Regions from separate parts of the Bacillus sp. THAF10 genome, predicted to be linked through region 2. Evidence: a T-box and tRNA genes for the amino acid it is inferred to sense, from the RefSeq annotation. Region 2 holds a T-box; the other holds one or more tRNA genes.
What was found. A T-box is a leader RNA that pairs with one kind of tRNA and senses whether it is charged. The one in region 2 lies ahead of leuS (leucine--tRNA ligase), so its partner is inferred to be a tRNA-Leu.
Positions count from the first base shown of each region.

Region 1: it encodes a tRNA-Leu, which carries the amino acid that the T-box ahead of leuS (leucine--tRNA ligase) is inferred to sense. The anticodon was not compared.

Region 1 is NZ_CP045403.1:95,923-102,461, forward strand. Features, by position in the region: rRNA gene FIU87_RS00480 (16S ribosomal RNA) at 1-867, shown strand, start outside; rRNA gene FIU87_RS00485 (23S ribosomal RNA) at 1,073-4,006, shown strand; rRNA gene rrf (5S ribosomal RNA) at 4,128-4,244, shown strand; tRNA gene FIU87_RS00495 (tRNA-Val) at 4,256-4,331, shown strand; tRNA gene FIU87_RS00500 (tRNA-Thr) at 4,364-4,439, shown strand; tRNA gene FIU87_RS00505 (tRNA-Lys) at 4,444-4,519, shown strand; tRNA gene FIU87_RS00510 (tRNA-Leu) at 4,528-4,608, shown strand; tRNA gene FIU87_RS00515 (tRNA-Gly) at 4,618-4,692, shown strand; tRNA gene FIU87_RS00520 (tRNA-Leu) at 4,700-4,788, shown strand; tRNA gene FIU87_RS00525 (tRNA-Arg) at 4,812-4,888, shown strand; tRNA gene FIU87_RS00530 (tRNA-Pro) at 4,893-4,969, shown strand; tRNA gene FIU87_RS00535 (tRNA-Ala) at 4,990-5,065, shown strand; rRNA gene FIU87_RS00540 (16S ribosomal RNA) at 5,222-6,539, shown strand, end outside.
Region 2 is NZ_CP045403.1:3,103,050-3,109,588, forward strand. Features, by position in the region: gene FIU87_RS16075 (nuclease-related domain-containing protein) at 12-950, opposite strand; gene FIU87_RS16080 (rhodanese-like domain-containing protein) at 1,557-1,862, opposite strand; gene leuS (leucine--tRNA ligase) at 1,958-4,375, opposite strand; T-box leader at 4,420-4,671, opposite strand; gene FIU87_RS16090 (3-hydroxybutyrate dehydrogenase) at 4,814-5,590, opposite strand; gene FIU87_RS16095 (GntP family permease) at 5,620-6,539, opposite strand, start outside.

The DNA.
Region 1 (6,539 bases), 1.1 Mb from region 2:
TCCACGTGTAGCGGTGAAATGCGTAGAGATGTGGAGGAACACCAGTGGCGAAGGCGACTCTCTGGTCTGTAACTGACGCTGAGGCGCGAAAGCGTGGGGAGCAAACAGGATTAGATACCCTGGTAGTCCACGCCGTAAACGATGAGTGCTAAGTGTTAGAGGGTTTCCGCCCTTTAGTGCTGCAGCTAACGCATTAAGCACTCCGCCTGGGGAGTACGGTCGCAAGACTGAAACTCAAAGGAATTGACGGGGGCCCGCACAAGCGGTGGAGCATGTGGTTTAATTCGAAGCAACGCGAAGAACCTTACCAGGTCTTGACATCCTCTGACCACTCTAGAGATAGAGCCTTCCCCTTCGGGGGACAGAGTGACAGGTGGTGCATGGTTGTCGTCAGCTCGTGTCGTGAGATGTTGGGTTAAGTCCCGCAACGAGCGCAACCCTTGATCTTAGTTGCCAGCATTCAGTTGGGCACTCTAAGGTGACTGCCGGTGACAAACCGGAGGAAGGTGGGGATGACGTCAAATCATCATGCCCCTTATGACCTGGGCTACACACGTGCTACAATGGACGGTACAAAGGGCAGCAAAACCGCGAGGTCGAGCCAATCCCATAAAACCGTTCTCAGTTCGGATTGCAGGCTGCAACTCGCCTGCATGAAGCCGGAATCGCTAGTAATCGCGGATCAGCATGCCGCGGTGAATACGTTCCCGGGCCTTGTACACACCGCCCGTCACACCACGAGAGTTTGTAACACCCGAAGTCGGTGGGGTAACCTTTTGGAGCCAGCCGCCTAAGGTGGGACAGATGATTGGGGTGAAGTCGTAACAAGGTAGCCGTATCGGAAGGTGCGGCTGGATCACCTCCTTTCTAAGGATAAAGACGCTTGTTGTTTTGTTTAGTTTTGAGAGAGCATTCTCTCAATTATGAATGGCAAATCTGACGATTTGTCTCATTTGTTCCTTGAAAACTAGATAATGTAACTAATATCAAGATATTCACAAAATATCGTTCATCTTAGTAATTTTCTAATAGATATCATCGCTGATATCGACACAGACCAATTTTGGTCAACGGTTAAGTTATTAAGGGCGCACGGTGGATGCCTTGGCACTAGGAGCCGATGAAGGACGGGACTAACACCGATATGCTTCGGGGAGCTGTAAGTAAGCGTTGATCCGGAGATTTCCGAATGGGGAAACCCACTGCTCGTAATGGAGCAGTATCCTTATCTGAATACATAGGGTATGGAAGGCAGACCCGGGGAACTGAAACATCTTAGTACCCGGAGGAAGAGAAAGCAAATGCGATTTCCTGAGTAGCGGCGAGCGAAACGGAATTAGCCCAAACCAAGAGGCTTGCCTCTTGGGGTTGTAGGACACTCTACATGGAGTTACAAAGGAACGGGGTAGATGAAGCGACCTGGAAAGGTCCGTCATAGAAGGTAAAAACCCTGTAGTTGAAACTTCGTTCCCTCCTGAGTGGATCCTGAGTACGGCGGGACACGAGAAATCCCGTCGGAAGCAGGGAGGACCATCTCCCAAGGCTAAATACTCCCTAGTGACCGATAGTGAACCAGTACCGTGAGGGAAAGGTGAAAAGCACCCCGGAAGGGGAGTGAAATAGATCCTGAAACCGTGTGCCTACAAGTAGTTAGAGCCCGTTAATGGGTGATAGCGTGCCTTTTGTAGAATGAACCGGCGAGTTACGATCCCGTGCAAGGTTAAGTCGAAGAGACGGAGCCGTAGCGAAAGCGAGTCTGAATAGGGCGCATGAGTACGTGGTCGTAGACCCGAAACCAGGTGATCTACCCATGTCCAGGGTGAAGTTCAGGTAACACTGAATGGAGGCCCGAACCGACTCACGTTGAAAAGTGAGCGGATGAGGTGTGGGTAGGGGTGAAATGCCAATCGAACCTGGAGATAGCTGGTTCTCTCCGAAATAGCTTTAGGGCTAGCCTCATGTAGTAAGAGTCTTGGAGGTAGAGCACTGATTGGACTAGGGGTCCTCATCGGATTACCGAATTCAGTCAAACTCCGAATGCCAAAGACTTATCCATGGGAGTCAGACTGCGAGTGATAAGATCCGTAGTCAAGAGGGAAACAGCCCAGACCGCCAGCTAAGGTCCCCAAGTATACGTTAAGTGGAAAAGGATGTGGAGTTGCTTAGACAACCAGGATGTTGGCTTAGAAGCAGCCACCATTTAAAGAGTGCGTAATAGCTCACTGGTCGAGTGACTCTGCGCCGAAAATGTACCGGGGCTAAACGTATCACCGAAGCTGCGGACTGTTCTTACGAACAGTGGTAGGAGAGCGTTCTAAGGGCGTTGAAGCTAGACCGGAAGGACTGGTGGAGCGCTTAGAAGTGAGAATGCCGGTATGAGTAGCGAAAGAAGGGTGAGAATCCCTTCCACCGAATGCCTAAGGTTTCCTGAGGAAGGCTCGTCCGCTCAGGGTTAGTCGGGACCTAAGCCGAGGCCGAAAGGCGTAGGCGATGGATAACAGGTTGATATTCCTGTACCACCTCCACTCCGTTTGAGCAACGGGGGGACGCAGAAGGATAGGGTAAGCGCGCTGTTGGATATGCGCGTCTAAGCAGTAAGGCTGAGAAGTAGGCAAATCCGCTTCTCCTATAAGGCTGAGCTGTGATAGCGAGGGAAATATAGTACCGAAGTTCCTGATTTCACACTGCCAAGAAAAGCCTCTAGCGAGGAGTGAGGTGCCCGTACCGCAAACCGACACAGGTAGGCGAGGAGAGAATCCTAAGGTGAGCGAGAGAACTCTGGTTAAGGAACTCGGCAAAATGACCCCGTAACTTCGGGAGAAGGGGTGCTCTGTTAGGGTGTTAAAGCCCGAGAGAGCCGCAGTGAATAGGCCCAGGCGACTGTTTAGCAAAAACACAGGTCTCTGCGAAGCCGTAAGGCGAAGTATAGGGGCTGACGCCTGCCCGGTGCTGGAAGGTTAAGGGGAGAGGTTAGCGCAAGCGAAGCTTTGAACCGAAGCCCCAGTAAACGGCGGCCGTAACTATAACGGTCCTAAGGTAGCGAAATTCCTTGTCGGGTAAGTTCCGACCCGCACGAAAGGCGTAACGATCTGGGCACTGTCTCAACCAGAGACTCGGTGAAATTATAGTACCTGTGAAGATGCAGGTTACCCGCGACAGGACGGAAAGACCCCGTGGAGCTTTACTGTAGCCTGATATTGAATTTTGGTACAGCTTGTACAGGATAGGTAGGAGCCTTGGAAGCCGGAGCGCTAGCTTCGGTGGAGGCGTCGGTGGGATACTACCCTGGCTGTATTGAAATTCTAACCCGCAGCCCTTATCGGGCTGGGAGACAGTGTCAGGTGGGCAGTTTGACTGGGGCGGTCGCCTCCTAAAGAGTAACGGAGGCGCCCAAAGGTTCCCTCAGAATGGTTGGAAATCATTCGCAGAGTGTAAAGGCACAAGGGAGCTTGACTGCGAGACCTACAAGTCGAGCAGGGACGAAAGTCGGGCTTAGTGATCCGGTGGTTCCGCATGGAAGGGCCATCGCTCAACGGATAAAAGCTACCCCGGGGATAACAGGCTTATCTCCCCCAAGAGTCCACATCGACGGGGAGGTTTGGCACCTCGATGTCGGCTCATCGCATCCTGGGGCTGTAGTCGGTCCCAAGGGTTGGGCTGTTCGCCCATTAAAGCGGTACGCGAGCTGGGTTCAGAACGTCGTGAGACAGTTCGGTCCCTATCCGTCGTGGGCGCAGGAAATTTGAGAGGAGCTGTCCTTAGTACGAGAGGACCGGGATGGACGCACCGCTGGTGTACCAGTTGTCTTGCCAAAGGCATAGCTGGGTAGCTACGTGCGGACGGGATAAGTGCTGAAAGCATCTAAGCATGAAGCCCCCCTCAAGATGAGATTTCCTTTTACTTCGGTAAGTAAGATCCCTGAAAGATGATCAGGTAGATAGGTTCGAGGTGGAAGCGTGGCGACACGTGCAGCTGACGAATACTAATCGATCGAGGACTTAACCCAATATGATTTACATGATGACACGATAGAATTCTTGATAGGAACACATTATCTAGTTTTGAAGGAACAAAAAAGCTTGAAAAATAGCTTGATTTTCCTTTGGAAAACCGTATAATATAATTTGTCTGGTGGCGATAGCGAAGAGGTCACACCCGTTCCCATACCGAACACGGAAGTTAAGCTCTTCAGCGCCGATGGTAGTTGGGGGCTGTCCCCCTGTGAGAGTAGGACGTTGCCAGGCGGATTAAAAATGGAGGATTAGCTCAGCTGGGAGAGCACCTGCCTTACAAGCAGGGGGTCGGCGGTTCGATCCCGTCATCCTCCACCATTATTTTTTCACGAAGTGAAAGTTTCTTATATGCCGGTGTAGCTCAGTTGGTAGAGCAACTGACTTGTAATCAGTAGGTCGTGGGTTCGACTCCTATCGCCGGCACCATCTTGTGCCATTAGCTCAGTCGGTAGAGCATCTGACTTTTAATCAGAGGGTCGAAGGTTCGAGTCCTTCATGGCACACCATTTATCATGCGGGTGTGGCGGAATTGGCAGACGCGCTAGACTTAGGATCTAGTGTCTTTGACGTGGGGGTTCGAGTCCCTTCACCCGCATTATAGTTAGCGGAAGTAGTTCAGTGGTAGAACACCACCTTGCCAAGGTGGGGGTCGCGGGTTCGAATCCCGTCTTCCGCTCCATTGAATTGCCGGGGTGGCGGAACTGGCAGACGCACAGGACTTAAAATCCTGCGGTAGGTGACTACCGTACCGGTTCGATTCCGGTCCTCGGCACCATCTTTTTCAAATTAATAGATAATGCGCCCGTAGCTCAATTGGATAGAGCGTTTGACTACGGATCAAAAGGTTAGGGGTTCGAGTCCTCTCGGGCGCGCCATTTACGGGGAGTAGCTCAGCTTGGTAGAGCACTTGGTTTGGGACCAAGGGGTCGCAGGTTCAAATCCTGTCTTCCCGACCAGTAGAAAATCATATGTTTAAGGGGCCTTAGCTCAGCTGGGAGAGCGCCTGCTTTGCACGCAGGAGGTCAGCGGTTCGATCCCGCTAGGCTCCACCAGGATGTTTTCATCTACTAGTGAAAACAACCTTCAATATTACCGATGCTCTTTGAAAACTAAACAAAACAACAGCGTCCACGTTGACCTTACGGGGTTAACATGAACGAATTTAAGTAACAAGCTAGCAACAAATTTTGAGCAACAGCTCAAACTCTTTATTGGAGAGTTTGATCCTGGCTCAGGACGAACGCTGGCGGCGTGCCTAATACATGCAAGTCGAGCGAACTTCTTAAAAGCTTGCTTTTATAGAAGTTAGCGGCGGACGGGTGAGTAACACGTGGGCAACCTGCCTGTAAGACTGGGATAACTTCGGGAAACCGGAGCTAATACCGGATAATACAAGAAACCTCCTGGTTTCTTGTTGAAAGATGGTTTCGGCTATCACTTACAGATGGGCCCGCGGCGCATTAGCTAGTTGGTGAGGTAACGGCTCACCAAGGCGACGATGCGTAGCCGACCTGAGAGGGTGATCGGCCACACTGGGACTGAGACACGGCCCAGACTCCTACGGGAGGCAGCAGTAGGGAATCTTCCACAATGGACGAAAGTCTGATGGAGCAACGCCGCGTGAGCGATGAAGGCCTTCGGGTCGTAAAGCTCTGTTGTTAGGGAAGAACAAGTGCGAGAGTAACTGCTCGCACCTTGACGGTACCTAACCAGAAAGCCACGGCTAACTACGTGCCAGCAGCCGCGGTAATACGTAGGTGGCAAGCGTTGTCCGGAATTATTGGGCGTAAAGCGCGCGCAGGCGGTTTCTTAAGTCTGATGTGAAAGCCCACGGCTCAACCGTGGAGGGTCATTGGAAACTGGGGAACTTGAGTGCAGAAGAGGAGAGTGGAATTCCACGTGTAGCGGTGAAATGCGTAGAGATGTGGAGGAACACCAGTGGCGAAGGCGACTCTCTGGTCTGTAACTGACGCTGAGGCGCGAAAGCGTGGGGAGCAAACAGGATTAGATACCCTGGTAGTCCACGCCGTAAACGATGAGTGCTAAGTGTTAGAGGGTTTCCGCCCTTTAGTGCTGCAGCTAACGCATTAAGCACTCCGCCTGGGGAGTACGGTCGCAAGACTGAAACTCAAAGGAATTGACGGGGGCCCGCACAAGCGGTGGAGCATGTGGTTTAATTCGAAGCAACGCGAAGAACCTTACCAGGTCTTGACATCCTCTGACCACTCTAGAGATAGAGCCTTCCCCTTCGGGGGACAGAGTGACAGGTGGTGCATGGTTGTCGTCAGCTCGTGTCGTGAGATGTTGGGTTAAGTCCCGCAACGAGCGCAACCCTTGATCTTAGTTGCCAGCATTCAGTTGGGCACTCTAAGGTGACTGCCGGTGACAAACCGGAGGAAGGTGGGGATGACGTCAAATCATCATGCCCCTTATGACCTGGGCTACACACGTGCTACAATGGACGGTACAAAGGGCAGCAAAACCGCGAGGTCGAGCCAATCCCATAAAACCGTTCTCAGTTCGGAT
Region 2 (6,539 bases):
TGGGAAAGGTTTCAGAGTTTATGGAGCAGTGGGGTTAGGTTGTAGGTGCGGGATTTAGTTTGGCCATTTCCTGATAAATTCATATTCCTAATAATGAGTCTGATGACATGATTATTATTAATGCGTAAAAACCTTTTTAGTTCTGACATTGTGATTACCGTACTGATTAACAAAGCATAATCTATTAAAGCTTGAATATGGGCGTCGGCAGAAATCAATGAACAAACAGGACATTTCCATTTCCCGTGGATTCTTTGCATCACTACATTAGGATTGCAGTCTGGACATAATACTCCAGTTAGTATGTCTGACGGGAAAACCTTGTATTGTCCTATAGGTGAACTCTGAAGTGGGGTATGGTCTTTATTTAATTGTTTTGAGATTTTATTGAGGGTTTTCTTGTCATAGTGGATGAAGGAGTGTTTTCTTAAATATGGGTCTACTTTTACTGATAGTCCTGGACTTTTAATTACATGCTTTTCTACGATGCTTGGGTAGGAGAGGGCTTTAACAATTACTTTAGGATTGGTTAACACAACCAGCTTTTCAGTAGGAGCAATAGCTAAGTTTTTATTTTTCATCCATGACTCCAGCTTATGACATTGATTACTTACCTGAAGGATGGGATCCTGTAAAGCTTTTAGTGGTTTATTCTCCACTTCTTGTATGAGTTGTTGATTTTTTGGATCAAAGTGGATAATTCCACGTAGATATTTTACTTCAAGGAGTAAACAGAACGTTGAAAATAAAATAAGCGTGTCTATTTGGAAATGACTATCTCTGTATGGAAGCCTTAAATCATGGAATATATAGTACGGGGTATCTGTTTCTGGGAGGAGTGTTAAATAATAGTCTAGTGATTGTTCACCATAAATCCCTGCTTCTTTCATTCCTAGTTCACTTAATATTTCTTCATACTTTTCGTGCTTTGGCTGTACCCTTCTCTTCATTGCCCTTAAAATGTGAACTCTTAAGGGGATTCTCCTGTGTTTTTTTATCAATATATCACCTCTACTTTGGATTATTAATAGTATTAGACATGTTTCCACAAAATCCTCCCTTATTCACCGTAAAAATTTCTGTGAAAATATGTGCTTAAATTAAGATACTTTGGTCTTCTATCGTGATTGTGACTTTTTGGAGAGTTATTGTGACTTTTTTTCCGATGATTGTGAGTTTTTTGAGTGTTATTGTGAGTTTTTCACCCTTTATTGTGATATTTCGGATTCCAGAATAAAATCCCGCCTCACTTAACCCCATTTAACTCCTAATTACCTTTTTTTAATCAACCCCATCTCTCCACATGTAGCGATATCCACTAGTTCCAGCTCTAACCCTAAGTCAGTCCCCAAATTACCTTATTTCAACAACCCCATCTCTCCACATGTAGCGGGCTCTACTGGTTTCCCCACCAACCATATGTCAATCCCCTACCAACAACCCCACTTCTCACGCAAAGCCTCCTACCCGGTTTTGAACTTTCCCTCCACAATAAATAAAAAAACCACCAATCAGCGGCGCTTATTCTCGCCCACCGGTCAGTGGTTCAACTCAACTTATTCTACGCTACCTTCCCACTCGAGCATTCCGCCGACCATGTTGCGGACTTTGTAGCCTTGGTCTTGGAGGTAGTGGCAGACATTTTCGCTGCGGCGGCCAGAGCGGCAGATGAAGATGTATTCTTTTTCTTTGTCTAGCTTGTCTAAGCTTTCTGGGATATCGCCCATGCGAATGTGCTCAGCTTGCTTGATTTTGCCGGATTCTACTTCTTCGTCTTCGCGAACGTCGACTAGGTATAGCTCTTCGCCTGCATCAAGCTTTTTCTGTAGCTCGTCGGTTGTGATGGTTTGGATGTCTGACATAAATGAAAACCTCGTTTCTTTTGTATAGGAAAGCTAGCTTTATTTTAACAAAAAGAAAACAAGACTGCCAAATGGAATGGCAGCCTTGCTTTATGCTAGTTCGCTACAATGTTGACAAGCTTGCCTGGCACAGCAATTACTTTGCGAACGGTCTTGCCTTCAATCGAATCTTTTACCACATCATCTGCAAGTGCGATTTCTTCCATTTTCTCGCGGGTAGCATCAGCTGGGACGTGTAGTTTGGCTTTAAGCTTGCCGTTTACTTGGACCACGATTTCGATTTCGTCTTCGACTAGTTTGGATTCGTCAAATGTTGGCCAAGCCTCATATGTGACAGTTCCTTCGTAGCCTAGCTTTTCCCAAAGTTCTTCTGCGATGTGCGGGCAAACTGGGGAAAGCATTTTGACGAAGCCTTCTACGTATTCTTTTGAGATTGTTTCTGCTTTGTATGCTTCGTTGATGAATACCATCATTTGAGAAATGGCTGTGTTGAAGCGCAAGCCTTCGTAGTCTTCAGTCACTTTTTTCACGGTTGCATGGTATGTTTTTTCAAGGGTATCACTTTCGGCGACTTCTACCACTTTTGAGCTTATTTTGCCATTTTCCTCGACAAACAATCTCCATACGCGGTCTAGGAAGCGGCGGGATCCGTCTAGTCCGTTAGTAGACCAAGCAATGGAAGCTTCAAGTGGCCCCATGAACATTTCGTAAAGGCGTAAAGTGTCTGCCCCGTGTGAAGCAATGATTTCATCCGGGTTTACGACATTGCCTTTGGATTTACTCATTTTTTCATTGTTTTCGCCAAGAATCATTCCTTGGTTGAAAAGCTTTTGGAATGGTTCTTTTGTTGGTACCACACCGATATCGTACAAGAATTTGTGCCAAAAGCGCGCGTATAGTAAGTGAAGTACCGCGTGTTCCGCTCCACCGATGTAGATGTCCACCGGCAACCATTCTTTTAGTTTTTCTGGATCTGCAAGTTGCTCACTATTATGTGGGTCGATATAGCGTAAGTAGTACCAGCAGCTTCCACCCCATTGTGGCATGGTGTTTGTTTCACGACGACCTTTTTTGCCTGTTACAGGATCGACTACATTTACCCAGTCCTCAATAGCAGCAAGTGGAGACTCGCCTGTACCTGATGGACGGATTTCTGTTGTTTTTGGCAACACAAGTGGAAGCTCTTCTTCAGGAACAACTGTTGTTGTGCCATCTTCCCAGTGGATGACTGGAATTGGCTCCCCCCAGTAGCGCTGACGGCTGAATAGCCAATCACGAAGACGGTAGGATACTTTCTTTTCCCCTTTTTCGTTTGAAGCTAACCACTCAATCATGTTTGTGATGGCTTCTTCTTTTCCAAGGCCGTTTAAGAAATCGGAATTCACATGATCGCCGTCGCCTGTGTAGGCTTCTTTAGATACATCACCACCTGCAACAACCTCGATAATAGGAAGGTCGAATTTTGTTGCAAATTCCCAGTCGCGCTCGTCATGTGCCGGAACTGCCATGATAGCACCAGTCCCATAGCTCATTAATACGTAATCGGCAATCCAGATTGGTAGCTTTTCACCATTTGCTGGGTTAACAGCATAGGCTCCAGTGAACACCCCTGATTTTTCTTTAGAAAGCTCGGTACGCTCAAGGTCACTCTTGCTTTGAATTTTCGCAACATAAGCATCTACTTGTTCACGTTGCTCATCAGTGGTAATTTTTTTCACTAATGGATGCTCGGGAGCAAGAACAGCATAAGTAGCGCCAAAAAGTGTATCAGGGCGTGTGGTGAAAACGGTGAAGCTTTCGTCTGTACCATCAATTCCAAAGTGGACGTTTGCTCCTTCTGAACGGCCGATCCAGTTACGTTGCATATCCTTTAAGCTTTCTGGCCAATCAAGCTCGTTTAGGTCTTCAAGTAGACGGTCTGCGTATTCAGTGATTCTCAAGATCCACTGTCTCATTGGACGGCGCTCGACTGGATGGCCGCCACGCTCTGATTTTCCATCGATTACTTCTTCGTTCGCTAGTACTGTTCCTAGAGCTGGACACCAGTTTACAGGTACTTCATCCACATAGGCTAACCCTTTTTCGTAAAGCTTTGTGAAAATCCATTGTGTCCATTTGTAGAAGTTAGGATCTGTAGTGTTCACTTCGCGGTCCCAATCATAGGAGAAACCTAGTTCTTTGATTTGCCTGCGGAATGTGTTGATGTTTTGTTCGGTAAACTCTGCTGGGTCATTCCCAGTATCAAGTGCATACTGCTCAGCTGGAAGACCAAATGCATCCCAGCCCATTGGGTGAAGCACATTATAGCCTTGCATGCGCTTCATGCGTGAAAGGATGTCTGTTGCCGTGTAGCCTTCTGGGTGACCTACGTGTAGGCCTGCACCAGAGGGATACGGAAACATATCTAAAGCATAGAATTTTTCCTTTCCATTGTCCTCATGTGTTTTATTTGTTTTGTTTTCTTCCCAGTACTTTTGCCATTTTTGTTCAATAGATTGATGTTGAAACGCCATAAAATTTTCCTCCTAAATCAAAATAAAAAAGCCTCTCATCCCAAAATAGGGACGAGAGGCTTGAATATACTTATTCACCTTCCGCGGTACCACCCAAATTATTATCACTTTTTATGGTGATAATCACTCGAAATCCTTAACGCGGATGATACGGCAAAACCTTACTAGCTTCAGATTTGAAGTGTTCACATTTGCTACTCCAAGGTGAGTTCATGAACGCTCGTTTGTTGACTTTCACCACCCGTCAACTCTCTTTGCTCGTTTCGTTCACTACTAATCCTTTTCAACGTATACAATTTAGTTGTTAGTTTGTATTGTAATGAATTCTAAAAAAAACTGCAAGGGGTATTTTCCCTATTTCTCTAATCATTATGAACAAATCGGAAAAAGTTATACAAAAGGAAAGTCCCAGTGCAGATGCAACACCGGGACTTTTCTTTATTGAACTGTATATCCACCGTCTATAACGACTGCCTGACCGGTTACTCCACCGGCTGAATCGCTACTTAAAAACATCGCATAGTCGGCTATTTCTTTTACTTGTAGAAGTCTCTTCTGAGGCACCAATGGGTAGATGACTTCTTCTACTACTTTTTCAAGCTCGACATTTCTGGTTGTCGCAAGGTCCTTTAGCTGGTTGCGAACAAGTGGGGTGTCCACGTACCCTGGGCAAAGGGCATTCACCGTTATCCCATGGGCCGCTCCTTCCAATGCAGATACCTTAGTTAGTCCAATAACACCATGTTTTGCGCTGTTGTAGGCTGCTTTTCCCGCAAATCCAACCAGGCCGTTAATGGACGCCATATTGATGATGCGGCCAAAGCCTTGTTTTTTCATGATGGGGAAAGCATGCTTGGTTGCCACAAAAGGAGCAACAAGCATGACCCTAGTCAATAGTTCAAACTTTTCGGTTGGAAATTCTTCAATCATGGAGACATGTTGAAGTCCCGCGTTATTAATTAAAACATCCAGTCTACCAAACTCGCTTATCGTAGCATCGATTACAGATTTAAGATCGTCTTCTGAAGTTACGTCACAGCGCATCCCTTTTACCGTTAATCCTTGACGATGCAACTCTTCTCCAGCTTCTACGACATGTTCTTCATTTAAATCGGTTAGCATCACCTTTGCGTCAGCTTCTGCAAATTGTTTGCCAATTTCATAGCCTATCCCTTGCGCTGCTCCAGTGATGAGAACCACCTTATCTTTAACCATTGCTGCATTTTCTCCTCTCTATCTGCAATTTAGATTCCAAGACCCATAGAGAATAGGGCTATCGCTAGTGCTAATCCAATTAACGGCACAATGACCGTTAGGGCTGCTACTGGTCCGTAAGCCGCTTGGTGAGTCTCGCCACAAATGGCCCGAACTGTTGTTACAACATATCCGTTATGAGGCAGCGAATCTAGTGCACCAGAAGAGATGGCGACAGTACGGTGAAGCGCTTCTGGGTTGACTCCCATGTCCATGTAATGTGGCGCAATTAACGGAAGGGCAATAACCTGCCCACCAGAAGCAGATCCTGTCATACCTGCGATGACACTGACTGCGATGGCTGCTCCAATTAGCGGGCTACCAGGGATATTTGTCATAGCCTCTACTACTGTTCCAAAGGCAGGGACTGCTTTAGCAACTCCACCAAAACCAACTACAGCTGCTGTGTTACCAATTGCGATTAACGCACCCATTGTTCCTTCTGAAATGGCATTCCAAAAGTTTTTAAAGTATTTTCTGCCAAGGATATAAGTCATAATGATACCGCCTAATAGGGCAATAATTAACGCAGACTGCTTTAAACTATCATGGAAAATAAACGAAATTATTAAAACAACTGCAAGTGGAATAAAACTCAAGAACGGATTTGGAAGTGGTCTTTCTCCATCAATGGTTGGATCAGAATCTCTTGAAACGAAAGTTTCCCCTCTTCCAACTGCTTTGGAAATCATGCGTTTCAACCACCAGTAACCGAAAATCATCATAAACACTGCAACAAGCGCACTTACTTCCAAACCTGCATAAGGAGTAGTGTCTAAGTAAGGAATCGGGATCCAGTTCTGAATCTCCGGTGAGCCTGCAGACGTCATCGTGAAAGTAACAGAACCAAAGGCAAGAGCCGCTGGGATGAAACGTCTTGGTAGATTAGCCTGTTTGAATAAGCTGATTG